4 regions of the Enterobacter sp. I4 genome follow, and region 3 is predicted to be linked to each of the others. Evidence: predicted binding sites of a transcription regulator. Region 3 holds the regulator's gene; each other region holds the start of a gene.

Region 1 (8,075 bases), 1.5 Mb from region 3:
GAAGACGCGCTCCGGGTGCGGCATCATGATGGTCGCACGGCCGCTTTCGCTGGTCACCGCCGTAATACCGTTAGCGGAACCGTTCGGGTTAGCCGGGTAGGTTTCGGTGACTTTGCCGAAGTTATCGACAAAGCGCAGCGCCACGAGGCCTTTGCTTTCAAGCTGGGCCAGATGCGCCGCGTCGCGCACCTCAACCTGACCTTCACCGTGGGAAACGGCGATTGGCATCCGGGACCCCACCATGCCCTGCAGCAGCAGTGAAGGGCTTTGGGTCACTTCAACCAGGCTGAAGCGCGCTTCGAAGCGGTCGGAGTGGTTACGCACAAAGCGCGGCCACGCTTCACTGCCCGGGATCAGCTCGCGCAGGTTAGACATCATCTGGCAGCCGTTACACACGCCCAGCGCCAGCGTTTGCGGACGGTGGAAGAAGGTTTCGAACTCGTCACGCACGCGGCTGTTGAACAGGATGGACTTCGCCCAGCCCTCACCCGCGCCCAGCACGTCGCCGTAGGAGAATCCGCCGCACGCCACCAGCGCCTGGAAATCATCCAGGACGGTGCGCCCTGCCAGCAGGTCGCTCATGTGAACGTCGATGGCGTCAAAGCCTGCACGGTGGAAGGCTGCCGCCATCTCAACGTGGGAGTTAACGCCCTGCTCGCGCAGCACGGCCACCTTCGGACGCGCGCCGGTCGCGATGTACGGCGCGGCAACGTCTTCGCTGATGTCGAAGGAGAGCTTCACGTTCAGGCCAGGATCGCTGTCGTTCGCCTTAGCGTTGTGCTCCTGGTCGGCACATTCCGGGTTGTCGCGCAGGCGCTGCATCTGCCAGGTGGTTTCCGCCCACCACATACGCAGCGTGGTGCGGCTTTCGCTGAACACCGCGTGGCCGTCGGCCTCAATGACGAAGCGGTCGCCCTGAACGGCTTTACCCAGATAGTGCACGCAGTCTGCCAGGCCATGCTGCGCCAGTACGGCTTCAACCGCATCGCGATCTGCCGCACGCACCTGAATAACCGCACCCAGCTCTTCGTTAAACAGCGCCGCCAGGCGGTCTTCGCCCAGAGAGGCAATGTTTGCCTCCACGCCACAGTGGCCGGTAAAGGCCATCTCCGCCAGGGTAACCAGCAGGCCGCCGTCGGAACGGTCGTGGTAGGCCAGCAGCTTACGCTGAGCCACCAGCGCCTGTATCGCGTCGTAGAAGCCTTTCAGCTGCGCCACGTCGCGCACGTCGGCTGGCTTATCGCCGAGCTGACGGTAAACCTGCGCCAGCGCGGTCGCGCCCAGCGCGTTGTGGCCAAGACCCAGGTCAATCAGCAGCAGGGCGTTGTCGTCGGTCGACAGCTGCGGCGTGATGGTATGACGCACGTCCTCCACGCGCGCAAACGCGGTGATCACCAGCGACAGCGGAGAGGTCATTTCGCGCTGCTCGTTACCTTCCTGCCAGCGGGTTTTCATCGACATAGAGTCTTTACCCACCGGAATGGTCAGGCCGAGCGCAGGACACAGCTCTTCACCTACCGCTTTCACCGCTTCGTACAGGCCAGCATCTTCGCCAGGGTGTCCGGCTGCGGCCATCCAGTTTGCGGAAAGTTTAATGCGTTTGATGTCGCCAATCTGCGTCGCGGCGATGTTAGTCAGCGCTTCACCGACCGCCAGACGGGCAGACGCGGCGAAGTCCAGCAGCGCCACCGGGGTACGTTCGCCCAGCGCCATCGCTTCGCCGTAGTAGCTGTCGAGGCTCGCGGTGGTCACGGCGCAGTTAGCGACCGGGACCTGCCACGGGCCGACCATCTGATCGCGTGACACCATACCGGTGACGGTACGGTCGCCGATGGTCACCAGGAAGGTTTTCTCTGCCACGGCCGGCAGATGCAGTACGCGGTTTACCGCGTCGGCAACGGTGATGTCCTGACGATCCAGCGCTTTGCCCGCCGCCTTACGGGTCTGCACGTCGCGGGTCATCTTCGGCGTTTTGCCCAGCAGCACGTCCAGCGGCAGATCGATAGGCTGGTTGTCGAAGTGGGTGTCGCTTAAGGAGAGATGCTGCTCTTCGGTCGCTTCACCAATGACGGCATACGGCGCGCGCTCGCGGCGGCACAGCTCGTCAAACAGCGGCAGCTGGTCGGCGGCAACCGCCAGCACGTAGCGCTCCTGAGATTCGTTACACCAGATTTCCAGCGGGCTCATGCCCGGCTCATCGCTCAGGATGTCGCGCAGGTTGAAACGGCCGCCGCGACCGCCGTCGCTCACCAGCTCCGGCATAGCGTTGGAGAGACCGCCCGCGCCCACGTCATGGATAAAGAGGATCGGGTTAGCGTCGCCGAGCTGCCAGCAGCGGTCGATCACTTCCTGACAGCGACGCTCCATTTCCGGGTTGTCGCGCTGCACGGAGGCGAAATCAAGATCCGCGTCAGACTGGCCGGACGCCATAGAAGACGCCGCACCGCCGCCCAGACCGATGTTCATCGCCGGGCCGCCCAGTACGATCAGCTTCGCGCCAACCACGATCTCGCCTTTCTGCACGTGATCGGCGCGGATGTTGCCGATCCCGCCCGCCAGCATGATCGGTTTGTGGTAACCGCGCAGCTCTTCGCCGTTGTGGCTGTCCACTTTCTCTTCATAGGTACGGAAGTAACCGTTCAGCGCCGGACGACCAAATTCGTTGTTGAATGCCGCGCCGCCCAGAGGGCCTTCGGTCATGATATCCAGCGCGGTCACGATGCGTTCTGGCTTGCCGAAATCCTCTTCCCACGGCTGCTCAAAGCCCGGGATGCGCAGGTTGGAAACGGAAAAACCGACCAGGCCCGCTTTTGGCTTAGCGCCACGGCCGGTTGCCCCTTCATCACGGATTTCACCGCCGGAACCGGTCGCTGCGCCCGGCCACGGCGAAATTGCCGTCGGGTGGTTATGGGTTTCTACCTTCATCAGGATATGCGCAGGCTCCTGATGGAAGTCATAGCGCCCTGCTTCGCGGTCGGCGAAGAAGCGGCCTACCTCGGAACCTTCCATTACCGCCGCGTTGTCTTTATAGGCAGACAGCACGTGGTCAGGGGTTTGCTCCATGGTGTTTTTGATCATCTTAAACAGCGATTTCGGCTGCTGTTCGCCGTCGATAATCCAGTCGGCGTTGAAGATTTTATGGCGGCAATGCTCTGAGTTGGCCTGCGCGAACATGTACAGTTCAATATCGTTCGGGTTGCGGTTCAGCTTAACGAACGCATCCTGAAGGTAGTCGATTTCATCTTCTGCGAGCGCCAGACCAAGACGCAGGTTCGCGTCGATCAGCGCCTGACGGCCCTGCCCCAGCAGATCCACGCTCTGTACCGGCGCAGGCTGATGGTGGGCGAACAGCTTCTGCGCATCATCCAGAGAGGCAAACACGCTCTCCATCATACGATCGTGCAGCCCGGCCGCCACGGCCTGCCACTGCGCGTCGCTCAGGGTGGACGCTTCAACATAGTACGCCACGCCGCGCTCCAGACGGTTAATCTGGCTCAGGCCGCAGTTGTGCGCGATATCGGTGGCTTTGGAAGACCAGGGGGAGATGGTGCCCGGACGCGGCGTGGCAAGGATCAGTTTGCCGGTCGGCGTATGGCTGCTCAGGCTTGGGCCATACTTGAGCAGGCGTTCCAGCTGTACGCGCTCCTCTGCATTCAGGGGGGCATTCAGGTCAGCAAAATGGACATACTCAGCGTAAATATTGCTTACCGGAAGGTCGGCCGCCTGAAAACGTGCCAGCAGTTTGTTAATACGGAAGGCAGACAGTGCAGGCGAACCACGCAGAATTTCCATCATAAGTCTCTCGTCTTCGAAGCGCCGGGGCGCTTACAGTGTGCGCAAGGGGGGAAAACGGGCGTCATTATAGAGAATCCTGAGCGCCGACGAAACCGTTTGCGTCGAAATAAAATCAACCTTTATGTTTAACAATAGATGTGACCTGTCTCTCTAATTGGTTGCCAACTGGCGCTACTTTGCGCAAAATGCCGCTCAATCAATGGCAAACCTTCTTCATAACATGACTACAGCACACTGAGGCATCCGGCGTCGCAGAGAATTAACTAATTGAAAAAATTAAAGATTAATTATCTGCTCATCGGCATTGTTACGTTGCTGCTGGCAGTGGCCCTCTGGCCTTCTATTCCCTGGTTCGGCAAAGCCGAAAACCGTATCGCCGCCATTAAGGAGCGGGGGGAGCTGCGCGTCAGTACCCTTTCCTCCCCGCTGATTTACGGCGACATCAACGGCAAAACCATTGGTCTGGACTATGAGCTGGCTCAGCTGTTCGCGGACTATCTGGGCGTGAAGCTGAACGTGACCGTGCGTCAGAACATCAACCAGCTGTTTGACGACCTGGATCATAACCGCGCCGATATCCTCGCCGCCGGGCTGGTTTACAACAGCGAGCGGAGCAAAAACTATCAGCCCGGCCCAACCTACTACTCCGTTTCGCAGCAGGTGGTTTATCGTGTGGGGAGCCTGCGCCCGCGCTCGCTGGCCGACGTCACCGCTCAGCAGTTAACCATCGCCCCCGGTCACGTGGTGATCGACGACCTGCGGGAATTAAAAGAGAAAAAATACCCGAATCTCAGCTGGAAGGTAGACCCGAAGCTGGGCACCAATGCGCTGCTGGAGCAGGTAAAAGATAAGAAGCTGGCCTATACCATTGCTGATTCGGTGGCAATCAGCCTTTTCCAGCGAGTCCACCCTGAAATCGCCGTGGCGCTGGATGTCACCGATGAACAGCCGGTGACCTGGTTTACCCAGCTGGACGACGATCAGACCGTCTCTGCGGCCATGCTCGATTTCTTTAACTCCATCAATGAAGACGGCACCCTGGCGCGCCTGGAAGAGAAATATCTTGGTCACGGGGATGACTTTGACTACGTTGATACCCGCAGCTTCCTGCGCGCGGTGGATAGCGTGCTGCCGGAGCTGCAACCGCTGTTTGAGAAGTACGCCCGGGAAATTGACTGGAAGCTGCTGGCGGCCATTTCGTACCAGGAATCGCACTGGGATGCCCAGGCCACCTCGCCGACGGGCGTGCGCGGCTTGATGATGCTGACCAAAAATACCGCCCAGAGTCTCGGCATCAGCGATCGTACCGATGCGGAACAGAGCATCAGCGGCGGCGCGCAGTATTTACAGGATATGATGGCTAAAGTGCCGGAGACGGTACCGGAAGGGGAACGGATCTGGTTTGCGCTCGCCGCCTATAACATGGGCTACGCGCATATGCTCGACGCGCGAGCGCTGACGGCAAAAACCAAGGGCAATCCGGACAGCTGGTCTGATGTGAAACAGCGTCTGCCGCTGCTCAGCCAGAAACAGTGGTACAAAAAGCTGACGTACGGCTATGCGCGCGGGCACGAAGCCTATGCCTACGTGGAGAACATTCGTAAGTATCAGATAAGCCTGGTGGGATATCTGCTGGAGAAAGAAAAAGAGGCGACAGAAGCGCAGCAGCTGGCTGAAAGCTATCCGGTAGTCGCACCGGATGAGCTTAGTCACCCTGCGGCTTCAATTCTGCCTTTTGTTGCTTTTTCTGCTGCCGACGCATTCGAAAAAAGTCACTTAACAGACCCGAACATTCCGGTGCAAGTACCCCACCGATAGTTTTCACCTGGTGGTTCATGCCCGGGTGTCCAAGCACGTCCATCAGCGAACCGGCGGCCCCGGTCTTTTCATCTCGCGCACCAAACACCAGCGTACCGATTCGGCTGTGCACCATCGCGCCGGAACACATCACGCACGGTTCAAGCGTGACGTACAGGGTAGTATCCAGCAGACGATAGTTTTGCAGCACCAGCCCGCCCTGGCGTAGTGCCATGATTTCGGCATGTGCGGTAGGATCGTGACGGCCAATTGGACGGTTCCACCCTTCGCCAATCACCTGATTGTTATGAACCAGCACCGCACCCACGGGCACTTCGCCCTCTTCCCAGGCGCGCTGAGCCAGCGCCAGCGCATGGCGCATCCAGTATTCATGATTGTGTTCAGGGTTGGACAAGGGCTAATACTCCACTCGAAAAGCGGGCGGCATTATACACACCCTCAATAGATAAGACTATTCGAGTTGCTGAAGTTCACCCAGTGGCGTAACGCGCCAGCGGTGCTGGCAAAAATAGAGCAGCGGGTTGTCCTGCTTGCTGTCGCTGTAGCCGCTGTACAGACGCAGCGGCGTGCCGATGCGTTTTTCCAGCTGCACGACTTTTTCATGCCCCAGGCAGCGCATCGTCAGCACCCAGCCGCCGTAACCACGGCCAATCTGCGTGGCGATGAGATTCACGCGCGGTAGCCAGGGCGTGTCAAAGTAGACCTGCTCCACCAGCGTCTGCGGCGAGCCGGTGATTAACCAGATATCGGCGTCGTTTGCGTCGAGGTAGCTGGTGAGGCGCGCTTGTACGACAGGGAACGCGGCCACATGACCGCGAAACCAGCGCGCAAAATCCTGCTCCAGCCGTTTAAGGCGCGCGTCGCTATGGCCAAACGTGCATCCCCAGAGCAACAGGCTCATGGGCCAGCGCGCTGCACGGCCCTTCACCAGCAGCGCGATGCCAATAACGGGTAAGAGGGGCAATACCAGCAACGCGTTAAGGGGCTGGCGCCGCAGCAGGTAGCGCATAAAGGTGCCGAACATATCCTGCTGATGCAGCGTTCCATCCAGATCGAAAAAGACAACGCGACGCTCGTGATTTGCCAAACCTTACTCCTCTGGGTCGTTGAATCCTAACAGCCAGGTAAACAGGAACCCGGCGATCACCGCTACCAGATAGCCTAACAGATAGAGCATCACTTTTCCGGTCACGATGGTTAATGCCAGCGGTAAACCGGAGATCCCAAAGGTGATAACGGTCGCCACTTTCCAGTAGCTGATCAGCGCCCCGCCCACCGCGCCGCCGAGACAGGCTGCCAGGAACGGCTTGCCGAGCGGTAGCGTAACGCCGAAAATGAGCGGCTCGCCGATGCCGAGTAATCCGACCGGCAGCGCCCCTTTAATGACCTTTTTCAGACGCGCGTTGCGGGTTTTCATCAGTACAGCGATAGCCGCGCCCACCTGCCCCACGCCGGCCATCGACAGGATCGGCAGCAGCGCGTTATAGCCATGCGCCTGCACCAGTTCGACGTGGATCGGCACCAGCCCCTGATGCAAACCTGTCAGCACCAGCGGTAAGAAGGTTCCGGAAAGCACCGCCCCCACCAGTAATCCACCGCGATCGATAGCCAGCGACGCGCCGTGGGCGATAGCTTCTGAGATCGTCCCGCCTAACGGCTGCAGCGCCACAATCGCCACGCTGCCGGTAATCAGTGTGGTAAGCAGCGGGTTGAGGATAAGCTCAATGGAGCCGGGCAGGACCGCACGTAGCTTTTTCTCGATCCAGCACATCAGAATCACCACCAGCAGCACGGCAATCACCCCGCCGCGGCCAGGCTGAAGCGCCTCGCCGAACAGCGTAATGTTTGCCAACTGCGGGCTGGAGAGGATGCCCGCCATCACGCCGCCCATCGCCAGCGAGCCGCCAAACACTTTGGCGGTGTTCACGCCCACCAGGATGTTCATGATGGCAAACACCGCGCTGCCGAATATCGCGAGGATACCCAGCAGGTTTGGGTACTGCGTCGCAAAATCCCCGACGATATCCGGACGCTTGAGGATATTAATGATGCCGGTAATTAAGCCCGAGGCGATAAACGCCGGGATCAGGGGAATAAAGACGTTTGCCAGCTGGCGCAGCGCATCGCTCATGGGGGCTTTATATTTGGCTTTCGCCTGCGCTTTGGTGCGTTCGGCGTCGTCAAAGGGTGCAGAGGTTTCGCCGCCCGTCATCAGGGCGCGCATGGCATCAACCACCTGCGCCGCTTTGCCCGGACCGACAATCAGCTGGTGCTGTTGGCCCTGCTTAACGTACCCGCTTACGCCGGAGAGCTGCTTAAGGCGCGCGATATCAAGCTTTTCGTCGCTGTGCACCTCGACGCGCACGCGCGTCATGCAGTTTTCCAGACGCTGAATATTTCTTTCCCCACCGATCCCAAGCAGGATGTCGCTGGCGAGCGCTGCTGTTTTGTCCATAAACGCC
Region 2 (8,075 bases), on a different contig from region 3:
GCGCACTACGTTTGAAAAATTGGCGATACCAACGATCTCTTTCTCTTCCGGATCGAGAAGCGCGAAGTAAAACGCGCTTCCCTGCTTATGAAATTCCGCAATCATGCTGAGGCGCGCCTGCCAGCCGGAGGGGTAGCAGTGGCTCTCGTCCCGAACGGGTTCCCAGGGTTTTAAAAACTGGCGATTCTCGGCGTAATAATCCGCCAGACGCCAGGCATCACGCTCATGCACCAGACGAACGACCAGCCTGTCCGTTGTCAGACGCACTTTCGGCACATTACTGCGATAGCCAAACATCGATACCACTCCTTCCCGTCGCTTCTGCTCTGCCTGTTAGCTTTACTATACCTGCGCCCGTGCCTTCTGTGAAAACAGTGACATACCATTTTTATCGCTTTTTGCATTTTTCGATGAGAACTCTCTATCAAAGCACCTTTTTGATAAAAAAATATTGTCGCCTTCAGGTATGGGAAAAAGCCCGGCGACACCGCAGAATGTTAGCGTGCTCACCTTTTATTTTCCCTGGAGGGAAAATGTCCCGCGTATCACAGGCCAGGAGCCTGGGTAAATATTTCCTGCTCGTCGATAACATGCTGGTCGTGCTCGGCTTTTTTGTCGTTTTTCCGCTGATATCGATCCGCTTTGTCGATCAAATGGGCTGGGCGGCGCTGATGGTCGGTATAGCCCTGGGCTTGCGCCAGTTTGTTCAGCAGGGACTGGGCGTGTTCGGCGGCGCCATTGCCGATCGCTTTGGCGCAAAACCGATGATCGTCACCGGCATGCTGTTACGCGCGGCGGGCTTTGCCACCATGGCTATCGCCCATGAGCCCTGGCTGCTGTGGTTCTCCTGCTTCCTTTCCGGGATTGGCGGCACCCTTTTCGATCCACCGCGTACCGCGCTGGTGGTCAAGCTCATCCGTCCGCAGCACCGGGGAAGGTTCTTCTCAATTTTGATGATGCAGGACAGCGCGGGCGCCGTCGTGGGCGCTCTGCTGGGAAGCTGGCTGCTGCAATACGATTTCCGCCTGGTCTGCGCCACCGGTGCGGTCTTATTTATGCTCTGCGCCCTGTTTAACGGCCTGTATCTTCCGGCGTGGAAGCTGTCGACGGTCAAAGCGCCGGTGCGTGAAGGGCTTGACCGCGTGCTGAGCGATAAACGCTTCGTGACGTATGTTCTGACGCTCACCGGCTACTATATGCTCGCCGTGCAGGTCATGCTGATGCTGCCGATTATGGTTAATGATATTGCAGGCACGCCGGCGGCGGTGAAATGGATGTATGCCATTGAGGCCTGCCTGTCTCTGACCCTGCTTTACCCGATTGCCCGCTGGAGCGAGCGTCGTTTCCGGCTCGAGCACCGCCTGATGGCCGGGCTTTTGCTGATGACGCTGAGCATGATGCCCATCGGTCTGGTGAGCTCGCTTCAGCAGCTGTTTATGCTGATCTGCACGTTCTACATCGGCTCCATCATTGCCGAGCCGGCGCGTGAAACGCTGAGCGCGTCACTTGCCGACGCCCGTGCCCGCGGCAGCTACATGGGGTTCAGCCGCCTTGGGCTGGCCCTTGGCGGTGCGCTGGGCTACACCGGTGGCGGCTGGCTGTTCGATGCCGGAAAAGCGCTCCATCAGCCGGAGCTGCCGTGGGTAATGCTCGGCATGGTCGGCTTTATGACGCTCGTTGCCCTCTGGTGGCAGTTCAGCGATAAACGCAGCACGCGCGGCATGCTGGAGCCTGGCGCCTGACCTTCCGCGGGGACTGTTCTGCGCCCTTCACTATCGGTTTTTTCTGCTGGTTTCTGCGGGATCACCCTGACATACTGGCGTATCAGGACAGATGCGCCGATTTTATGTTGAGGAACGCCATGAAAAAGATCGTTATTGCCGCTGCGTTAATTGTCAGCGGGCTGCTGGTGGGATGTAACCAGCTTACGCAGTACACCGTCAGTGAGCAGGAAATTAATCAGGCGCTGGAAAAACATAATAACTTTTCAAAAGATATCGGCGTGCCCGGCCTTGCGGATGCGCATATCGTCCTGTCGAATCTCGCCAGCCAGATCGGGCGCGAAGAGCCAAACAAGGTTACCCTTTCCGGCGATGCCAGCCTGGACATGACCTCGCTCTTCGGCAATCAGAAAGCAGATATTAAACTGAAGCTCAAGGCGCTGCCGGTCTTCAATAAAGAGAAAGGGGCGATTTTCCTGCAGGAGATGGAAATCGTCGATGCGGTTGTGACGCCGGAGAAAATGAAACCGGTGCTGCAAACGCTGATGCCTTACCTTAACCAGTCGTTGCAGAACTACTTTAACCAGCAGCCTGCCTATGTCCTTAGCGAAGACAAGAGCAAAAGCGAGTCGCTGGCGAAAAAATATGCCAAAGGGATAGAGGTGAAACCGGGAGAGATTATCATACCGTTCACCGACTAACCGCACAGGGCGCTCAGGCGCCCTTTTTTTTTACGGAAAAGTGTGCAAACGAAAACGTTTACGCTTATGATTTGTGTCCGGCAAAAACAGCCATCTTATGACTGATCCCTTTCAAGCCGGAGCTTCCATGACTGTACAATCCCAGGTTCTCAAAATCCGCCGCCCTGACGACTGGCATATCCATCTGCGCGATGGCGATATGCTGAAAACCGTCGTGCCTTATACCAGCGAAATCTATGGCCGCGCGATTGTAATGCCCAACCTGGTTCCGCCAGTCACTACCGTCGATGCCGCTGTCGCCTACCGCCAGCGCATCCTTGACGCCGTTCCGGCCGGACACGATTTCACCCCGCTGATGACCTGCTACCTGACGGACTCTCTGGATCCGAATGAAGTCGAGCGCGGCTTTAACGAAGGCGTGTTCACCGCCGCTAAGCTCTACCCCGCCAATGCCACCACCAACTCCAGCCACGGGGTGACCAGCATCGACGCCATCATGCCCGTGCTGGAGCGTATGCAAAAGCTGGGAATGCCGCTGCTGGTGCACGGGGAAGTGACTCACGCAGAAATTGACATCTTCGATCGCGAAGCGCGTTTTATCGAAACGGTGATGGAGCCGCTGCGCCAGCGTCTTCCGGCACTGAAGGTGGTGTTTGAGCACATCACGACGAAAGATGCCGCGGAGTACGTCCGCGACGGTAACGAGCTGATCGCTGCCACCATCACCCCTCAGCACCTGATGTTTAACCGTAACCACATGCTGGTGGGCGGCGTGCGTCCACACCTGTACTGCCTGCCGATCCTCAAGCGTAATATCCACCAGCAGGCGCTGCGTGAGCTGGTCGCCAGCGGCTTCTCCCGCGCCTTCCTCGGCACCGACTCCGCCCCGCACGCCCGCCATCGTAAAGAGGCAAGCTGCGGCTGTGCGGGTTGCTTCAACGCGCCAACCGCGCTCGCAAGCTACGCAACCGTGTTTGAAGAGATGAATGCGTTAGCGCATTTTGAAGCGTTCTGCTCCCTCAACGGCCCGCGCTTCTATGGGCTGCCGGTCAATGACACCTTCATTGAACTGGAGCGTAAGGAAAGCCAGGTCGAAGAATCTATCGCGCTCACCGATGATACGCTGATCCCATTCCTGGCAGGTGAAACCGTAAGCTGGTCGGTCAAACGCTAAAAAAACCACGCCCCCTGTTGTCAAACCGCTTAGATGACTGTATAAATACACAGTACATTGCACAGGGGGCATTTATGCGTATTGAAGTCACGATTGCCAAAACCAACGTTCTGCCTGCTGGCGCGCTTGACGCCCTGGCGGGTGAGTTATCCCGACGTATTAACAGCACATTTCCTGAAAACGGTGGCGCCGTAACGGTACGTTATGCAACGGCAAACCATCTCTCCGTCATCGGCGGAGCGAAAGAAGACAAAGAACGCATCAGCGAAATTTTGCAGGAAACCTGGGAAAGCGCCGACGACTGGTTCATCACGGATTAAAATTTGCTCCCTCATTGTGTTTTTTTGCCGGGTCGCCCCGGCTTTTTTTCGTTTCGCTTCCCGAAAGTTCAAAATATTTCAGCATCTTCTTAGAAAATCGTGAACAAGATGGCGTTTTATTGTTCGAACAATCCTAAAAACCATAAAAATGTGTTGCTACCCATTTATTTTTTCCTGCGGAACCCTTATTAATTGGTATACTGAAAATGCTTCAGAAAAACATGCATTGAACCTCAAAGTCGTTGTCTTCTAACACGCATTAAGGGGGTTATAATGGAAAAGAATAGTGAAGTCATCCAGACCCATCCGCTTGTTGGCTGGGATATCAGCACCGTAGACAGCTACGACGCGCTGATGCTGCGTTTGCACTACCAGACCCCGAATCAGCTAAACCGTGACGAAGCTGAAGTTGGACAGACGCTGTGGCTTACAACAGACGTCGCCCGTCAGTTTATCTCTATTTTGGAAGCAGGCATTGCAAAAATAGAATCTGGCGACTATCAGGAAAATGAGTATAAACGGCATTAATCTCATGCCCGCATTTTCACTCCACAGGCACCCTCGCGGTGCCTTATTTATTTCGTTCTTGTATAAGCCCGCACAGTTAATTACTCTGCTAACAAAGCGTTAGTGAAGAGAAGCCTATGACTTACGATTTAATCATTATTGGAAGCGGCTCCGTAGGATCTGCCGCCGGCTATTACGCCACGCAGGCCGGCCTGAATGTGCTGATGATCGACGCGCACCTTCCCCCGCATTCAGAAGGAAGCCATCACGGCGATACCCGCCTGATCCGTCACGCTTATGGTGAGGGTGAACGTTACGTACCGCTTGTGCTTCGTGCGCAAACGCTGTGGGACGAGCTTGCCGCGCAGACCGAGGAGCGCATATTTGAGCGCACCGGGATTATCAATCTTGGGCCAGCCGACTCGGCGTTTCTGTCCACCCTCGAAGAGAGCGCAAAAGCTTTCCACCTGGACGTCGAGCGTCTGGACGCGAACGGCATAATGGCGCGCTGGCCGGAAATTTCCGTTCCTGACGATTACATTGGTTTGTTTGAGGCCAACTCTGGCGTACTGCACTGCGAAACGGCCATTAAAACCTGGATTGATTTAGCCGCCAGGGCGGGCTGCGCGCAGCTGTTTAATTGCCCGGTTACGGCCATCAGTCACCATGCCGGGGGTGCTACGGTCACCACACCTGACGGCGAGTATACTGCGACGCGCCTGCTGGTGAGTGCGGGAACGTGGGTAACGAAGCTGCTGCCGGACCTGCCCGTCCAGCCGGTACGCAAGGTCTTCTCCTGGTTCCAGTCTGATGGACGCTACAGCAGCCAGAATAAATTCCCGGCGTTCACCGGCGAGTTACCCAACGGCGATCAGTTCTACGGTTTCCCTTCCGAAAAAGACGCGCTCAAGATCGGCAAACACAACGGCGGACAAATCATCACCTCTCCTGAAGAGCGCAAGCCGTTCGGGGCTTATCCGCAGGATGGCTCCGAAGCCTTTATGTTCCTGCGCAACATCCTGCCGGGCGTGGGCGGCCTGCTGTATGGCGCGGCGTGCACCTATGACAATACGCCAGATGAAGACTTTATCATCGACACCCTGCCCGGACACGACAACACCCTGATCGTAACCGGGCTTAGCGGTCACGGGTTTAAATTTGCCTCGGTGTTGGGGGAAATCGCCGCCCAGTTCGCCCAGGGTATTTCGCCTCAGTTTGATCTGAAACCCTTCGCGCTCTCGCGCTTTGACCGATAATACCTCCCCAGGCTCCGAATAACCGGAGCCTGTTTAGCTACAGAGGCGTTATGCGCAGACTGGTAAATTACCTTATCAATAACATCCGCGAGCATTTCATGCTCTACCTTCTTCTCTGGTCGCTGCTGGCAATTATCGATGTCATTTATATTGTCTTCTTCTGAAAACCCTCGCTGACGTTTACTGACACTCCCTTAAGTTTATTTAACTTCCTTTTTTTTTAAAAATCAGCCCCTCAAATTTATTGAACGAAGCAATTGAAATACATTGCGGAAAAACATTCAAATTCGCTGAAATAAATTAAATAAAAATCATTATCCTTTTTTTTCAGTTGCATTATTTATTTATCACGTTCATTTTTACTGCTCGAACATCTGAAAACGGAAATTCATATGCAATGGCGAAACTCTTCCAGCCGCTACGGAATAATATCCATGTGTTTACACTGGCTATTTGCCCTTGCCGTCTATGCCATGTTTGGTCTCGGGCTGTGGATGGTGACGCTGAGCTATTATGACGGCTGGTATCACCAGGCTCCCGAGCTGCACAAAAGCATCGGGGTGCTGCTGATGATGGGGCTGGTTTTCCGTATCATCTGGCGGCATGTCTCTCCCCCGCCGCCGCCGCCCAAAAGCCACAGCCGATTCACCCGCATCGCTGCAGTTGGCGCACATATCGTACTTTATGCCCTGCTGTTGGCTATTCTTGTCAGCGGCTATCTCATTTCGACCGCAGACGGCAAGCCGATTAGCGTGTTTGGGCTTTTCGACGTCCCCGCCACGCTGGCCGATGCGGGTGCGCAGGCTGACACCGCCGGTGTGGTTCATCTGTGGCTGGCATGGAGCGTTGTGATCCTCTCAGTTCTGCATGGCCTCGCGGCTCTGAAACACCACTTTATTGATAAAGACGATACGCTTAAGCGCATGCTTGGCCGTTCGTCAGCTGACTCTGGAGCATAAAATGAAAAAACGCCTGTTGGGTATCGCATTAGGTTCACTGTTATTTACTGCCGGTTCGGCCGTTGCCGCTGACTATAAAATTGATAAAGAGGGCCAGCACGCCTTCGTCAATTTCCGCATTCAGCATCTGGGCTACAGCTGGTTATATGGCACGTTCAATGACTTCGACGGCACCTTTAGTTTTGACGAGAAAAATCCCGCTGCCGATAAGGTGAATGTCACCATCAATACCAACAGCGTTGATACTAACCACGCCGAGCGTGATAAGCATCTGCGCAGCGCCGAGTTCCTGAACGTGGCGAAATTCCCGCAGGCTACCTTCGCCTCGACAGACGTGAAGAAAGACGGGGACAAGCTCAATATTACCGGTAATCTGACGCTGAATGGCGTGACTAAACCAGTCACTCTTGAAGCGAAATTAATGGGACAGGGCGACGATCCGTGGGGCGGAAAACGTGCTGGCTTTGAAGCGGCAGGTAAAATTCATCTGAAGGACTTTAATATCACCACCGATTTAGGCCCGGCGTCGCAGGACGTGGAGCTGATTATTTCAGTGGAAGGCGTACAGCAGAAGTCGTAAAAACAGGCCCGGCCGGCAATCGCGCCGCCGGGCAGTTATTTATTCCGGGTCCGGAATACCCAGTTTCGTATTCAGTCGACCGCGGGATTTATTAAAGATCTTATTCCCGTTCTCGCGCCCTGCCCGACGGCGGCGCTGCTCCTCTTCCGGCAATACGCTCTCTTCGCTGCACAGCTCGCTACAGCAGCCGTTAAACTTTTCGGCGCAGGCCGGGCACTGAATAAACAGCAGGTGACACCCGTCGTTTTTGCAGTTGGTGTGCGTGTCGCAAGGCGTACCGCACTGGTGGCAGTGCGCAATCACATCTTCTGAAATGCGCTCGCCCATACGCTCATCGAACACAAAGTTTTTACCGATAAAACGCACCGGTAAGCCCTGTTCGCGGGCGCGACGGGCGTATTCGATGATCCCACCTTCAATGTGCCAGACCTTATTAAAGCCGTTGTGCTTCATCCAGGCGCTGGCTTTTTCGCAGCGTATCCCCCCGGTGCAGTACATAACGATCTTTTTGTCTTTATGCTCCTGCATCATCTCGACGGCTTTCGGCAGCTGTTCACGGAAGGTGTCGGCCGGAATTTCCATCGCGTTCTCGAAATGCCCCACTTCATACTCGTAGTGGTTACGCATATCGATGAATACCGCATCCGGATCGTCGAGCATGGCGTTTACTTCAGCGGCCTTGAGGTATTCCCCCACGTCACCGGCATTGAAGGTCGGATCGTCGATCCCGTCTGCGACAATACGTTCGCGCACTTTCATGCGCAGCACCCAGAAGGATTTTCCGTCATCGTCCAGCGCGACGTTCAGGCGCAGCCCGTCAAGCGCCGGATCAAACCCGTAAAGGCAATCACGGAACG
Region 3 (8,075 bases):
AGTGGCGAAACCAGCAGAGCGACGACGGCAAACAGCGTCACTTCAAAGAACAGCGCCAGCGCAATAGGCAGACCCAGCTGGGTAAGGCGGGTCATCATCGACCAGTCAGGCGTGCTGAAGGCGGTGTCGTTACGAATGTCTCGCATGGAGCGTGAATGTTTGATGTAGGTGAGCATGCAGCCAAACATCACCCAGTACACCGCAGCCGTCGCCACGCCACAGCCTACGCCGCCGAGTTCCGGCATGCCAAAATGACCGTAGATAAAGATGTAGTTCACCGGAATGTTGACCAGCAGGCCGATAAAGCCCATCACCATGCCCGGTTTGGTTTTTGCCAGCCCCTCACACTGGTTGCGCGCCACCTGGAAGAACAGATAGCCGGGTGCGCCCCAGAGCAGGGCGCGCAGATAACCTACCGCCTTATCCGCCAGCGCCGGGTCGATATTATGCATAGCGCGGATGATATACCCGGCGTTCCACAGGACAATCATAATCAGAATGGAGACAATCCCGGCCAGCCAGAAGCCCTGGCGAACCTGATGGGCCACGCGCTCGCGTCGGCCAGAGCCGTTGAGCTGCGCAATAACTGGCGTCAGCGCCAGCAGCAGGCCGTGGCCAAACAGAATGGCCGGAAGCCAGATTGAGGTTCCGATCGCCACGGCGGCCATATCGGTGGCGCTGTACCCACCGGCCATCACCGTATCCACAAATCCCATTGCGGTTTGGGCTACCTGCGCGACGATCACCGGTATTGCCAGTGCCAATAACTGACGCGCTTCGATCATATACTTCTGCACGTGAACACCTTTGTATTGTAGTTATTTGAGAGACTAAAAAGGCCGCCGTAACTGGCAGCAAGAAGAAAAAACAGAGGGATGCCAGCTATTGTAGCGGGGTTTAACTAATTATCTAGTGAAAAAAACGTCAGAAATTGCGCATCGCTGGCAACCTGTTTTTTCAACTGTTATTGTGGTGGGATTAAACGGCGTTATCGCCGTCCGGAATGAACAGGAGCTGTAAGCATGTTTACTGGTATTGTGCAGGGCACTGCCAAAGTGGTGTCCATTGATGAAAAACCAAATTTCCGTACTCACGTGGTTGAGCTACCTGAATATATGCTCGACGGCATCGAAACCGGTGCGTCGATTGCGCATAACGGCTGCTGCCTGACGGTAACCGAAATTAACGGTAACCGGATCAGCTTTGATTTAATGAAAGAGACGCTGCGCATTACTAACCTCGGCGAGCTTGTGCCGGGCGATATCGTAAACGTCGAGCGTGCGGCTAAGTTTAGCGACGAGATTGGCGGGCATCTGATGTCGGGCCATATTATGACCACCGCAGAGGTGGCGAAAATTGTCACCTCGGAAAATAACCGTCAAATCTGGTTTAAGGTGCAGGATCCGTCATTAATGAAATACATCCTCTATAAAGGATTTATTGGCATCGATGGGATTAGCCTGACCGTAGGTGAAGTGACGCCAACGCGTTTTTGCGTGCATTTAATTCCTGAAACGCTGCAGCGCACAACGCTCGGAGCAAAAAAGCTGGGGCAGCGCGTGAATATCGAAATTGATCCCCAGACCCAGGCGGTCGTGGATACCGTTGAGCGCGTGCTGGCGGCGAAAGAAGCGGCGATAATAAAGGCCGTGGAAGAAGAATAAAAAATAACCCCGGGTAGCCGGGGTTATTTTTTTAGCGGGCCACCCGCAGGCCGTGCTCAATGCCCCGGCTAAACACCACCTGCCATAGCTGTATATCCCGCGCGCGGAACGCGCCAGCGCAGGCATTCAGGTAATAGCTAAACATTCGTTTGAATCGTTCCGAATAGTTGTCGGCAATTTCAGGCCACGCGGCCTGGAAACGCTCGTGCCACGCCATCAGGGTGGTATCGTAATCTGCGCCAAAGTTATGCCAGTCTTCCACGATGAAATGCGGTTCGCTGGCGTTCGCTATCTGGCGTACGGAGGGTAAACAGCCGTTCGGGAAGATGTATTTATTGATCCAGGGATCCACATTGTTGTCGGTGCGCTTAGAGCCGATGGTATGTAACAGGAAAATACCGTCAGGCTTCAGGTTACGGTCGGCCACCTCAAAATAGGTTTTGTAGTTCTTCGGACCCACGTGCTCGAACATGCCAACGGAAACGATGCGGTCAAACTGCTCGTTCAGGTCACGGTAATCCTGAAGCCGAATATCAACATCCAGGCCCAGGCAGCGCTCCTGCGCCATCTTCTGCTGTTCGGCCGATATCGTGACGCCCACCACGCTGACGCCGTAATGCGTCGCCATAAACCAGGCGAGACCGCCCCAGCCGCAGCCAATGTCCAGCACCCGCATGCCGGGCTGCAGCTGCAGTTTGTCGCAGATCAGCTGTAGTTTATCCTGCTGCGCCTGTTCCAGCGACGTTGCTTTTTTCCAGTATCCGCAGGAGTACTGCATTAACGGGTCGAGCATCCGGCTGAACAGATCGTTACCCAGGTCGTAATGCTCTTTGCCGACGATCCACGCCCGCTTTTTACTTTGCAGATTGAACAGGCGAGCGGAGGCGATACGCAGCGTATCTTTGAAGTGACGAGGGAGCTGATTTTCAAGACCGGCGCGTAATACGCTGGAGAAGAACATATCCAGCCGTTCACACTCCCACCAGCCGTCCATATAGCTTTCGCCCAGCCCTAACGATCCCTCCTGCAAAACGCGTTTAAAAAAATCGGGATGTTTAACCTGGGGATCGGAGGGGGATGAGCCATTAATCGTAATGCCCGCACGTCCCAACAGTTCACTGACGATCCGGGACCAGTTATCGTCCGGAACGCTGACTTCTTCTATACACGATGAACTCATAGCTTCTCCATCACCTTGCTGTGATCAGAACCTTAAAACAGCGTAGACGCTTTTTTTGGTTTGTGAGAAATCTCACGGTAAATGCCCGCGAGGCTAATATCCGACGTAGAACAGAGGAAGGGAGATTTCCCTTGCCGAAAAGCCGTCCATGGTAAAACGGGAGCGCTCCGGCTCCCGTTAACACTTAATATTTATCGTATTTAATCGAACCAAATTTAGTATAGGCCTCTAAATTTGGTGATTCAACAGAAAATTGTTAGCAACCTAATCACTGGTTTTTAACATAATTTCCTGTGCAATCAGGCGTGCGACGTTTCTCTGTGCGCGTCTTGATTCTGCTCACGATGCGCTGATGACTGCATGCGATAGCCCAGACCTGCCAGCGCAACGGTGGCCAGCATGACGCTGGTGGTCGTGAGCAGCGGTGTTGCAATCAGCGCGGAGACCACCAGGCTTGCCAGGAAGCACAGACCCAGCTGCAGGGTATTTTGCAGCGCGGCAGCGCGGCCCGTCGCCTGCGGGAACGGGCGCAGCGCCTGAGCCACAACGATAGGGTAGATGGCACCGTTTGCGATCGCCATGACGCAGAACGGAATCAAAATTTCAGCAAGCCCGGCGCCCGGAATAAAGCCAACGGCCCAGGTCGCGATCACGCTTAACGCGTAGAGCACCAGCAGCCAGGGAAGCATCTGCTGGCCTTCCCATTTTTGCAGCGCGGCGCGACAGCCGTAGCCGCCCACCAGGAAGGCGATGGTCTGCGGAACGTAGCTCAGGCCGATAGCCGCCGGGCTGTAGCCCATGTCATGCAGAATAAACGGCGAACCGGTCAGCCATGCGAAGAAGCTGGCGGAGCAGGCGGCGTAAATCAGCACGTTGCCGCGATAGGCCTTAGCCCGCAGTAAGGAGGTGAAGGTGACCGGCTTCGCGTCCGGATGCGCCTCTTTTTTATGCGCAGGCTTAAGCGCAAACGCGGGCAGCATCAGCACCAGCGTGATGGCGAACAGCGTGGCGAAAATGGCCTGCCAGTCGAAGTGTGCCAGGATCCAGCTGCCCAGCAGCGGGGCGAGCGCCGGCGACAGGCCAACCAGCGGCATAATGGTGGCGAAAATACGGTTAGTGCGCGAGGCCGGATAATAGTCGGTAACCAGCGCCTGCCACGTGACCGCTGCGGCGCAGACCCCGACTGCCTGAATGAAGCGCAGCGCCAGTAGCCAGGCGGCATCGCGAACCCACAGCATGCCCAGACAGCCAACGGCAAATATCGCCAGCCCCAGCAACAGAACGGGCTTACGGCCAAAACGATCCGACAGCGGTCCCCATAGCAGCTGCGCAAAAGCGAAGCCTGCGAGGAACAGGCTCAGGCTGGCGCTGATGGCGGCGGCAGGGGTTTGCAAATCTTCCTGCATCGCGGCGAACGCGGGCAGATACATGTCGGTCGCCAGAAAGCCCAGCACGCTTAAGCCGCCGAGCCAGACTAAAAATCCTTTCCTGGGTTGCACTATTTATTCTCCTGAGGAGGCAGGTGTACGTTGCCGCAGAGTGTAGGGAGTGCAAAGCGGCTTGTGAAACGCTAATATTTGGCGAGTGCATTCAAAAATTTTGCAGGCAGAAAATGTGGTCAGATTATTCCCTTGAAGTGGTCGATGCCGTGGCCCGTAACGGCAGCTTTACCGGTGCCGCGCAGGAGCTGCACCGCGTTCCCTCGGCAATCAGCTATACGGTGCGGCAGCTGGAAGAGTGGCTCGCGGTCCCGCTGTTCGAGCGGCGCCATCGCGACGTTGAACTGACGCCCGCCGGGGCGTGGTTTTTGAAAGAAGGGCGGTCTGTTATCAAAAAAATGCAGATCACCCGCGAGCAGTGCCAGCAGATCGCTAACGGCTGGCGCGGACACCTTTCCATTGCGGTGGATAACATCGTTAAGCCGGAGCGTACCCGGCAGATGATCGTCGATTTTTATCGCCATTTTTCCGACGTTGAGCTGCGCGTTTCGCAGGAAGTGTTCAACGGGGTCTGGGATGCGCTGGCGGACGGCCGGGCAGAGATGGCGATAGGCGCCACGCAGGCCATCCCGGTTGGCGGGCGCTATGCGTTTCGCGACATGGGCATGCTGAGCTGGACTTGCGTCGTGGCGCGCGATCACCCGCTGGCGGCGATGGAGGGGCCGCTGAGTGACGACACGTTACGCAACTGGCCGTCGCTGGTGCTGGAGGATACCTCCCGTTCGCTGCCCAAGCGCATTACCTGGCTGCTGGACAATCAGCGCCGGGTAGTCGCGCCGGACTGGGAGTCGTCAGCCACCTGCCTGAGCGCGGGGCTGTGCGTTGGGATGGTGCCGGTACACGTTGCGCGTCCGCGCATCGACACGGGGGAGTGGGTGGCCCTGACGCTGGAAAATCCCTTCCCGGACGCAGCCTGCTGTCTGACCTGGCAGCAAAATGACGTATCGCCCGCGATGGCCTGGCTGCTGGATTATCTGGGAGACAGCGAAACGCTGAACCGGGAGTGGTTACGGGGACCAGCGTAGCTGGCCCCGAGAAATGATTAACGACGGTAGTCGCGGAACGGGCCGTCCGCAACGGAGCGGCGTTCAATCAGGCGCGGGTGGACTTCAATGGACTGGGACTGTTCACGCTTGTTGACGATCCTGTCCATCAGCATATTGAAGGCCGTTTCACCCAGAGAGTCTTTCGGCTGGTGAATGGTGGTCAGCGCCGGGGTGAAGAAGCGGGCGTTGCGCACGTTATCATAGCCGATCACCGAAATGTCCTGCGGCACGCGCAGGCCCAGCTCGTCCGCCGCACAGAGCGCGCCCATCGCCATGATGTCGCCGCCGCAGAACACCGCGGTAGGGCGATGCTGCTGGGAAACGATCTGCTGCATGGCGCGGTAGCCGGACTCCGGCTCGAAGTCGCCCTGCACGATCCAGTTTTCCGGCACGACGATCATCGCTTCTTCCATCGCCTTCATAAAACCGGCCAGGCGGCCAGCGCCGGTGTTGCGCTCCAGCGGGCCCGGGATCACGCCAATTTCGCGGTGACCGCGTTCCACCAGGTAACGACCCGCCATGTAACCGCCTTCGAAGGCGTTATCAATCACCGAATCGGTGAAATCGGCGCGCGCTTCGCCCCAGTCCATCACCACCATTGGAATGTGGCGATACTCTTCCAGCATGGAAAGGACCGACTCAGGGTATTCAGAACACATCACCAGCAGGCCGTCCACGCGCTTTTGCGCCATCATCGACAGGTAAGCGCGCTGTTTCTCAATGTTGTTCCACGCGTTGCCCAGAATCAGGGTGTAGCCTTTCTGGAAGCAGTTTTTCTCAACGGCTTCGATGATTTCAGCAAAGTAGGCCGCTTCACTGCTGGTAGCCAGCAGGCCAATCGATTTCGTGTGATTAACCTTCAGGCTGCGCGCAACGGCACTCGGCGAGTAGTGCAGTTCTTTGATCGCTGCCCACACGGCATTACGCGTCTCTTCTGCGACGAAACGCGTTTTGTTAATAACATGTGATACGGTTGTAGTGGAAACGTTTGCGCGTTTTGCTACGTCTTTAATTGTTGCCATTAAATGTCACTCCAGACCATATCCTAAGCTCCTGAAAAACTTGAAGGTAAACGTTTGCCTTCTCTCACCCTTATTACGCAATCTTGAGTTGCGACACGCCGGGAAAACGACACAGGACGTCAGGAGGGGGTCAATGGCCGGTACGCTAATAAATTTAGCGTGGAATTTTGTCCTATCTTGATGAAAAGGGGAAGAGGTAAAGTGGATATCCGCTTAAATCCTGGAAGATTTTTGACCTGAACTGTGTAAAAATGAGCAGGCTCACTTTTCGTAGGGTGAATAAAAGGAGAAAAATTGATGAGTACCGATCTTAAGTTTTCGCTGTTTACCACCATTGTTGTTCTTGCTCTTATCGTTGCGGGTGGTTTAACCGCTGCGCTGCACTGATTCAGACGGGGGAGAGCTTTCTCCCTCGCTTTGTGCGATTGTTACCCCTCCGGCAAAAATCTTTTGCCAAAATGTTAACTTCTCATTTTTTGTGATTGATGTCATGCTTTTGACTTCTTAATTCTGTGTCGCGTTATGGCACGGTTTCCGGAGTTCATTCATGAAAATCAATTTTCCACTGCTGGCCCTGGCGATTGGCGCTTTTGGGATTGGCACCACTGAGTTTTCCCCAATGGGGTTATTGCCTGTTATAGCCCGGGGCGTGGACGTCTCAATCCCTGCGGCCGGTATGTTAATCAGCGCCTACGCGGTTGGCGTGATGGTAGGGGCGCCGCTGATGACGCTGCTGCTTTCGCACCGCGCGCGCCGCAATGCGCTGATTTTCCTGATGGCGATTTTCACCCTGGGGAACGTGCTTTCCGCGATTTCACCGGATTACACCACCCTGATGCTCTCACGCATTTTGACCAGCCTTAACCACGGCGCGTTCTTCGGGCTGGGATCGGTTGTGGCCGCCAGCGTGGTGCCAAAACATAAGCAGGCCAGCGCGGTGGCCACTATGTTTATGGGGCTGACCATCGCCAATATCGGCGGCGTGCCCGCAGCCACCTGGCTGGGTGAGACGATCGGCTGGCGTATGTCTTTCCTCGCAACCGCGGCGCTCGGCGTAATTGCGATGGTGGCGCTGTTCTTCTCTCTGCCGAAAGGGAGCGCCGGTGAGCGTCCGGAAGTGCGTAAAGAGCTGGCTGTGCTGATGCGTCCTCAGGTGCTTTCTGCGCTGCTCACCACGGTGCTGGGAGCAGGGGCGATGTTTACGCTCTACACCTATATCTCCCCGGTGCTGCACGATATCACCCACGCGACGCCGGTATTTATTACCGCGATGCTGGTGCTGATTGGCGTGGGCTTCTCCATCGGTAACTATCTTGGCGGGAAGCTGGCGGACCGCTCCGTCAGCGGGACGCTGAAGGGTTTCTTAACCCTGCTGATTGCGATCATGATTGCGATCCCGTGGCTGGCGCGTAACGAAGTGGGTGCCGCAATTGCCATGGTGGTGTGGGGCGCAGCGACTTTTGCCGTGGTACCGCCGCTGCAGATGCGCGTAATGCGCGTCGCGCACGAGGCTCCTGGGCTCTCTTCTTCGGTCAATATCGGTGCGTTTAACCTCGGCAATGCGCTGGGCGCGGCTGCCGGCGGGGCGGTCATTTCCGGGGGGCTGGGCTACAGCTTCGTTCCGGTGATGGGCGCAATCATTGCCGCACTCGGCCTGCTGCTGG
Region 4 (8,075 bases), 1.9 Mb from region 3:
GAGCCTGCCACCAACAGCGATCCGTTCACCTCTCCGCTGTGCGAGTTCGACAACGTGATTCTGACGCCGCACATCGGTGGGTCAACTCAGGAAGCGCAGGAGAATATCGGCCTGGAAGTGGCGGGTAAGCTGAGCAAATACTCCGATAACGGTTCAACGCTCTCTGCGGTGAACTTCCCGGAGGTGTCTCTGCCGCTGCACGGCGGTCGCCGCCTGCTGCACATCCACGAGAACCGTCCGGGCGTGCTGACCGCCATCAACCAGATCTTTGCCGAGCAGGGCGTAAACATTGCCGCACAGTATCTGCAAACCAACTCGCAGATGGGCTACGTGGTGATTGATATTGAAGCGGATGAAGACATCGCGGAAAAAGCGCTGCAGAGCATGAAGACCATTCCGGGAACGATTCGCGCGCGTCTGCTTTACTGATATGTGAGGTTTGATGCCCTCACCCCATCCCTCTCCCACAGGGAGAGGGCGAAAATATCAAAAACGGTAACTGGCGTTACCGTTTTGCTTTTACCTCCACTCCCACAGCTTCGACGGCGTCACCACCGCCGGGAGCGGAATATCCCACTTCTCGACGGGCAAGGCTTCTACAGCCTGGCAGTCGTGAGCATAACCCACCGGCTGCAGGCCATACTGCTGCCAGTTTTGCAGCGTTCTGTCATAGAACCCGCCGCCCATGCCTAATCGCTGACCCTGATCATCAAACGCCACCAGCGGCACGACCAGCACGTCCAGCTCAGCCAGCGGCAGCACGTCGCGCACGTCGAGTCTGGGTTCGGTAATTTTCAGACGATTTACCACCAGCTCGCTGTGCGGATGGTAGTGCAAAAACAGGAGATGGCCTTTACTGAACGGATGCAGCACCGGCAGATACACCCGCTTTCCTGCGCGCCAGAGCTGGTCGATAAGCGGTTGGGTATCCAGCTCGCCGTCAAACGAAAGAAACAGCGCGACCGTGTTTGCCATCACCACGGGCGGATAGGCCATCATACGGGCGGCGGCCTGCTGGGCAAAATGCGCTTGCCGATCGGGAGTTAACGCGCGGCGGCGTTGACGAATAAGCTGACGAATGTCCTGGCGTGAAGCAGAAACTTCAGGGAATTGAGTCATGGTAGTCGGTAGAAGAAAAGAGAGGGAATCTCCGAGATGCCGCCGCAGGCTGTAACCCTTGAACCCTTGGTTCAAGGTGAATGTGTCGTCATAGTTTTAAGGCTTCTCGGACGAACCGAGCATGCTCACCAACCATGGAGCGCCACATTCTTGTGGTATGAAATATCGGCTCAGGGGACTGGCCCGCTTGCGAACATCTCAGAGAAATTTTGTCTTCACAGTTACTCTACCATAGTCAACTGCGAAGTGTTATTCAAACTTTGGTCCCGGTCTTTCGGGATTGCGACCTTGATCAAGCAATGCCTGTTCTATGGTCTGCTGGAGCATTTTAATGCGCTGCTCCATGCTGGCCGCGTAGTCGCGGGTCTTCGCTTTTTCCTGAGTCAGTTCATAGCTGATGTTCAACGCGGCGATGAAAACCAGCTGCTCAGTATTTGTGACTCTAGTGCGTTCTTTTAGATCTTGCAACCGCTGATTCAAATCGTCCGCAGCCTGATTCAAAGCATCCCTTTGTTCAGGCGGACAATTCACTCGCAGTGAACGGCCAAAAATCTGGAGATCGACGGGTTGTGCAGACATGCCACCTTCCTGCTGATTGACTGCGCTGCCTTCGCTTACTGCCCCGTGGGCTGCGAAGGGGCGACACTATAGCTACCCTGATGTGAAGATACAAGCCCTTTTCTGGTATCACCAGGGTCCAAAGTGGTAGCATATCATGAATATCCTCCCTTTGATGACGAATGCGTATGTCTATACAGAACGAAATGCCTGGTTACAAGGATTTAAGCCAGTTACTGAACCAGCAGGGAGTCGGTTTAACCCCTGCCGAAATGCACGGTCTGATCAGCGGCATACTGTGCGGCGGAAACAGCGACAGCTCATGGCAGCCGCTGATCCACGACCTCACGAACGAAGGGCTGGCGTTTGGCCACGAACTGGCGGAAGCGCTGCGTAAAATGCACGCCGCAACCAGCGACTCCCTGGAAGACGATGGCTTTCTTTTTCAGCTTTATCTGCCTGAAGGCGATGACGTCAGCGTGTTCGATCGCGCCGATGCGCTCGCGGGCTGGGTAAACCACTATCTGCTTGGCCTCGGCGTAACCCAGCCTAAACTTGATAAAGTGACCGGCGAAGCGGGTGAGGCGATTGACGATCTGCGTAATATCGCCCAGCTCGGCTACGACGAGGACGAAGATCAGGAAGAGCTGGAGATGTCTCTCGAAGAGATCATCGAGTATGTTCGCGTGGCGTCTCTGCTGTGCCACGACAACTTTACGCGCTCGCAGCCGACCGCGCCGGAAGTTCGCAAGCCAACATTACATTAAGAACAATAACGCACAGGAGGGTGTCATGGTTATCTCCAGTCAAGAATATTCTCGCCGTCGTCAGGCGCTGCTGGCCACAATGCAGCCGGGAAGCGCTGCCCTGATTTTTGCCGCGCCGGAAGTGACGCGAAGCGCCGACAGCGAATACCCCTATCGCCAAAGCAGCGATTTCTGGTACTTCACGGGTTTCAACGAGCCGGAAGCGGTACTGGTGCTGATTAAGAGCAATGACACCCATAACCACAGCGTGATTTTTAACCGCGTCCGCGATTTAACGGCTGAAATCTGGTTTGGCCGTCGCCTGGGGCAAGAGGCGGCACCGGAAAAGCTGGGCGTTGACCGCGCGCTGGCCTTCAGTGAAATCAACCAGCAGCTCTATCAGCTGCTCAACGGGCTCGACGTGCTCTACCACGCGCAGGGCGAATATGCCTATGCGGATGAGATTGTTTTCACCGCGCTGGACAAGCTGCGTAAAGGCTCGAGGCAGAATCTCTCGGCGCCCGCTACGCTCATCGACTGGCGGCCGGTGGTGCACGAGATGCGCCTGTTCAAGTCAGAAGAAGAACTCAACGTGATGCGCCGCGCGGGCGAAATCAGCGCGCTGGCGCATACTCGCGCCATGGAAAAGTGCCGTCCCGGCATGTTCGAGTACCAGCTTGAAGGCGAAATTCACCATGAATTTAACCGCCACGGCGCGCGCTTCCCGTCCTACAACACCATCGTTGGCGGCGGGGAAAACGGCTGCATCCTGCACTACACCGAAAACGAAAGTGAGCTGCGCGACGGCGATCTGGTGCTGATTGACGCCGGTTGCGAATATCAGGGTTATGCAGGGGACATCACCCGCACCTTCCCGGTAAACGGCAAATTCACGCCCGCGCAGCGCGAAATCTATGACATCGTGCTGGAGTCTCTGGAGACCGCGCTGACGCTGTTCCGTCCGGGCACCTCTATCCAGGACGTCACGGGTGAGGTGGTGCGCATCATGATTACCGGGCTGGTTAAGCTCGGCATTCTGCAAGGCGATGTGGATGCCCTCATCGCTGAAAACGCCCATCGCCCTTACTTTATGCACGGCCTGAGCCACTGGCTGGGGCTTGACGTGCATGACGTGGGTGCATACGGTCAGGACCGTTCGCGCGTGCTGGAGCCTGGCATGGTGCTGACCGTCGAGCCGGGGCTGTACATCGCGCCGGATGCCGACGTGCCGGAACCGTATCGCGGGATTGGCATTCGTATCGAAGACGACATCGTCATCACCGAAACCGGTAACGAAAACCTGACCGCGACCGTTGTAAAAAAAGCCGAGGAGATCGAGGCGCTGATGGCGGCGGCACGCGTATGAGCGTGATCATCGTTGGCGGAGGCATGACCGGCGCTACCCTGGCGCTGGCCATTTCGCACTTAACCAAAGGCCAGCTTCCGGTGCATCTCGTCGAGGCGGTTGCGCCGCAGGCGAGCGACCATCCTGGTTTCGATGCTCGCGCCATCGCGCTGGCGCAGGGAACCTGCCAGCAGCTGTCGCGCATCGGGATCTGGCAGGCGATAGCGGATTGCGCAACGGCGATCCGCACCGTACACGTCAGCGATCGCGGTCATGCCGGGTTCGTGACGCTGGACGCGCACGACTACCGGATAGCGGCGCTGGGGCAGGTCGTGGAGCTGCATGACGTGGGGCTGAGGCTGTTCCGTCTGTTACAGGACGCGCCGGGCGTTACGCTGCACTGTCCGGCGCGCGTTGCCGGATTTAGCCGCCGTGACGAGGCCGTCAGCGTGACGCTGGACAACGGTACCACGCTTGAGGGGCAACTGCTGGTGGCGGCGGATGGCTCACGCTCTGCGCTCGCCACGCAGTGCGGCGTTGAATGGCACACTCAGCCTTATGGCCAGGTGGCGGTCATCGCTAACGTCTCTACGGCGGGCGCGCATAACGGCAGGGCATTTGAGCGCTTTACGCAGCACGGCCCGCTGGCCATGCTGCCGATGTCGAACGGACGCTGTTCGCTGGTGTGGTGCCATGCGCAGGATAAGGCCGATGAGGTGCTCTCCTGGTCCGACGAACGTTTTTGTGCCGAGCTGCAAAAAGCCTTTGGCTGGCGGCTTGGGCGTATCACCCACGCGGGCAAGCGGGTGGTTTATCCGCTTTCGCTGACGACCGCATCGCAGACGGTTTCTCATCGCGTCGCCCTTGTCGGCAATGCCGCGCAGACGCTGCACCCCATCGCCGGGCAAGGCTTCAACCTTGGCCTGCGCGACGTAATGAGCCTGGCTGAGCTGCTGGCGCAGGCGTGGGGCGAACAACAGGATTGTGGCGCATACTCAGTGCTGAGCCATTACCAGAAACGACGTGAGGGGGACAGAGCGGCGACCGTTGGCGTCACCGACGGCCTGGTCCACCTGTTTGCCAATCGCTGGGCGCCGTTAGTTGCGGGTCGCAACCTCGGGCTGATGGCGATGGAACTGTTCATTCCGGCACGTGACGTGCTGGCGCAGCGGACCCTGGGTTGGGTCGCGCGTTAAGGAGTAATCACCGTGCAAAATGTTGATGTCGCCATTGTTGGCGGCGGAATGGTAGGACTGGCGCTGGCCTGTGGCTTACAGGGCAGCGGCCTGCGCGTGGCCGTGCTTGAGCAGAAAGCGCCGCAGCCCGTGGCGCAGGATGCACCGCCGGAGCTGCGCGTCTCGGCGATCAATGCGGCCAGCGAAAAGTTACTGACGCACCTCGGCGTCTGGTCTGAGATCGTGGCGCAGCGCGCCAGCTGCTATCACGGCATGGAAGTGTGGGACAAAGACAGCTTTGGCCGCATCGCGTTTGACGATGAAAGCATGGGCTATAGCCACCTTGGGCACATCGTTGAGAACGCGGTGATCCACCACGCGCTGTGGCGCAAAGCGCAGCAGTGCAGCGACGTCACCCTTATCGCTCCCGCCACGCTTCAGCAGGTGGCATGGGGCGAAAACGACGCGTTTCTGACGCTGGAAAGCGGCGACATGCTGACCGCGCGTCTGGTGGTGGGGGCCGACGGCGCAAATTCCTGGCTGCGTAACAAAGCGGACATTCCGCTGACCTTCTGGGATTACCGCCATCACGCGATGGTTGCCACGATCCGCACCGAAGAGCCGCACGGCGGCATCGCACGCCAGATTTTCCACAACGACGGTATTCTGGCCTTCCTGCCGCTTGCCGATCCGCATCTGTGCTCCATCGTCTGGTCTCTGGTGCCGGAAAAAGCGCAGCAGATGCAGGAGGCGACGCCGGAGGCGTTCAGCCAGGCGCTGTGCATGGCCTTTGATAACCGTCTGGGCCTGTGCACGCTTGAAAGCGAGCGTCAGGTGTTCCCGTTAACCGGCCGCTACGCGCGTCAGTTTGCGGCGCACCGTCTGGCCCTGGTGGGCGATGCGGCGCATACCATTCACCCGCTGGCCGGGCAGGGGGTTAACCTCGGCTTCATGGACGCGGCTGAGCTGGTTGAGGAGCTGCGTCGTCTGCATCGTGAAGGCAAAGACATTGGTCAGCATCTTTATCTGCGCCGCTACGAGCGCAGCCGCAAGCACAGCGCGGCGATGATGCTGGCGGGCATGCAGGGCTTCCGCGAGCTGTTTGCCGGCGCGAACCCGGCGAAAAAACTGCTGCGGGATATCGGTCTGAAACTTGCTGATACCCTTCCGGGCGTCAAGCCACAGCTTCTTCGTCAGGCAATGGGCCTTAACGATCTGCCCGACTGGCTACGATAGTATTGACCCCCGTCACACTTTATTTTCCCGGCCTCCGCGCCGGGTGAATATCCTCGTTTGAAATAATCTAATTTCACCTCATTTTTCGCATTAGAAAATCTAATCTTACTATTTTTATGTTACGGAAATTCTGGCCGTTTTTCCGCACGAAATATCACCATCTGCTAAATCCTGTAAGAAGAATGTTAATTTTATGCGGGTTTAGTCGCATTTTGCCAGTCGATAACTCTGTAGGCTTTCCTGCGTTTTTTGGTCATAAGCTAATGTGATGACCCGCTTTACCTTATGGTTAACCGCCGGTTTCGGTGGTAAGTTCAGGTAAAAGAGAACGTTTGCGTCGGCTCCGGATGGCGAGGCCGACACCGGGTTTCACGGTGAATTTTTCAACGAGGAAAAGATGGCTCAACAGACTCCTTTGTACGAACAGCACGTGTTATGCGGCGCCCGCATGGTGGACTTCCACGGCTGGATGATGCCGCTGCACTACGGCTCGCAAATTGATGAGCATCACGCGGTGCGCACCGATGCCGGTATGTTCGACGTGTCCCACATGACGATTGTCGACCTGCGCGGAAGCCGCACCCGGGAGTTTTTGCGTTATCTGCTGGCAAACGACGTCGCCAAACTGAAGACGCCGGGCAAAGCGCTTTATACCGGCATGCTCAATGCCTCGGGCGGCGTGATTGATGACCTCATCGTCTATTACTTCACTGAAGATTTCTTCCGCCTCGTTGTCAACTCCGCCACCCGCGAAAAAGACCTCTCCTGGATCGCCCAACACGCTGAACCTTACGCCATCGACATCACCGTTCGTGATGACCTGTCGCTGATTGCCGTGCAGGGCCCGAACGCCCAGGCGAAAGCCGCCTCCCTGTTTAACGACGAGCAGCGTAAGGCCACCGAAGGCATGAAGCCGTTCTTCGGCGTGCAGGCGGGCGATCTGTTTATTGCCACCACTGGCTACACCGGTGAAGCGGGCTATGAAATTGCCATACCAAATGAAAAAGCCGCTGATTTCTGGCGCGCGCTGGTGGAGGCGGGCGTCAAGCCAGCTGGCCTGGGCGCGCGCGATACGCTGCGTCTGGAAGCGGGTATGAACCTCTACGGTCAGGAGATGGACGAGGGCGTCTCTCCGCTGGCGGCCAACATGGGCTGGACCATCGCGTGGGAGCCGGCTGACCGTGACTTTATTGGCCGGGAAGCGCTGGAGATGCAGCGTGAAAAGGGCACTGAACAGCTGGTTGGCCTGGTGATGAAGGAAAAAGGCGTGCTGCGCGGCGAACTGCCGGTGCGCTTCACCGATGCCGACGGTAACCATCGCGAAGGCACGATCACCAGCGGAACCTTCTCCCCGACGCTCGGCTACAGTATTGCCCTGGCACGCGTGCCGGCGGGTATTGGTGAAACGGCGGTGGTGCAGATCCGCAACCGTGAAATGCCGGTCAACGTGACCAAACCGATTTTTGTTCGCGCCGGTAAGCCGGTCGCCTAACTATTTTTATCAGGAGAACTTCAATGAGCAATGTGCCAGCAGAACTGAAATACAGCAAAGAACACGAGTGGCTGCGCAAAGAGGCGGACGGCACCTACACCGTTGGGATCACCGAGCACGCGCAGGAGCTGCTGGGCGATATGGTGTTTGTTGACCTGCCGGAAGTGGGCGCAACCGTGAGCGCAGGCGACGACTGCGCGGTGGCTGAGTCCGTTAAAGCGGCCTCTGACATCTATGCTCCCGTCAGCGGTGAAATTGTTGCCGTAAACGACGCGCTGAGCGACTCCCCGGAGCTGGTGAACAGCGAGCCGTATGAAGGCGGCTGGATCTTTAAGATCAAAGCCAGCGACGAAGCGCAGGTTGCCGCGCTGCTGGATGCGACCGCGTACGAAGCCCTGTTAGAA

Evidence for each region. The regulator PurR, encoded in region 3, represses purine synthesis genes. The targets are predictions, from matches to a motif close to CANGCAAACGTTTGCNTG.
Region 1: the regulator PurR is predicted to act here: its motif matches at 3,881-3,898, upstream of purL (phosphoribosylformylglycinamidine synthase).
Region 2: the regulator PurR is predicted to act here: its motif matches at 2,470-2,487, upstream of pyrC (dihydroorotase).
Region 4: the regulator PurR is predicted to act here: its motif matches at 6,501-6,518, upstream of gcvT (glycine cleavage system aminomethyltransferase GcvT).

Annotation. Positions count from the first base shown of each region.
Region 1 is NZ_JALBUO010000001.1:1,010,919-1,018,993, reverse strand. It holds gene purL (phosphoribosylformylglycinamidine synthase) at 1-3,795, opposite strand, end outside; gene mltF (membrane-bound lytic murein transglycosylase MltF) at 4,063-5,613, shown strand; gene tadA (tRNA adenosine(34) deaminase TadA) at 5,501-6,007, opposite strand; gene yfhb (phosphatidylglycerophosphatase C) at 6,065-6,700, opposite strand; gene MOQ06_RS04845 (PTS transporter subunit EIIC) at 6,704-8,068, opposite strand.
Region 2 is NZ_JALBUO010000003.1:119,722-127,796, forward strand. It holds gene rimJ (ribosomal protein S5-alanine N-acetyltransferase) at 1-297, opposite strand, end outside; gene mdtH (multidrug efflux MFS transporter MdtH) at 534-1,742, shown strand; gene MOQ06_RS19820 (lipoprotein) at 1,862-2,422, shown strand; gene pyrC (dihydroorotase) at 2,550-3,596, shown strand; gene dinI (DNA damage-inducible protein I) at 3,671-3,916, shown strand; gene bssS (biofilm formation regulator BssS) at 4,190-4,444, shown strand; gene solA (N-methyl-L-tryptophan oxidase) at 4,561-5,679, shown strand; gene MOQ06_RS19845 (DUF2770 family protein) at 5,730-5,843, shown strand; gene MOQ06_RS19850 (cytochrome b) at 6,072-6,638, shown strand; gene MOQ06_RS19855 (YceI family protein) at 6,640-7,218, shown strand; gene MOQ06_RS19860 (rhodanese-related sulfurtransferase) at 7,258-8,075, opposite strand, start outside.
Region 3 is NZ_JALBUO010000001.1:2,500,150-2,508,224, reverse strand. It holds gene mdtK (MdtK family multidrug efflux MATE transporter) at 1-797, opposite strand, end outside; gene MOQ06_RS11875 (riboflavin synthase subunit alpha) at 1,023-1,664, shown strand; gene cfa (cyclopropane fatty acyl phospholipid synthase) at 1,696-2,844, opposite strand; gene punC (purine nucleoside transporter PunC) at 3,144-4,343, opposite strand; gene punR (DNA-binding transcriptional activator PunR) at 4,457-5,368, shown strand; gene purR (HTH-type transcriptional repressor PurR) at 5,386-6,411, opposite strand; gene MOQ06_RS11850 (YnhF family membrane protein) at 6,709-6,798, shown strand; gene MOQ06_RS11845 (MFS transporter) at 6,959-8,075, shown strand, end outside.
Region 4 is NZ_JALBUO010000001.1:602,741-610,815, forward strand. It holds gene serA (phosphoglycerate dehydrogenase) at 1-429, shown strand, start outside; gene MOQ06_RS02850 (5-formyltetrahydrofolate cyclo-ligase) at 520-1,119, opposite strand; RNA gene ssrS (6S RNA) at 1,144-1,327, opposite strand; gene zapA (cell division protein ZapA) at 1,369-1,698, opposite strand; gene MOQ06_RS02865 (YecA family protein) at 1,866-2,444, shown strand; gene pepP (Xaa-Pro aminopeptidase) at 2,476-3,789, shown strand; gene ubiH (2-octaprenyl-6-methoxyphenyl hydroxylase) at 3,786-4,964, shown strand; gene ubiI (FAD-dependent 2-octaprenylphenol hydroxylase) at 4,977-6,179, shown strand; gene gcvT (glycine cleavage system aminomethyltransferase GcvT) at 6,577-7,671, shown strand; gene gcvH (glycine cleavage system protein GcvH) at 7,695-8,075, shown strand, end outside.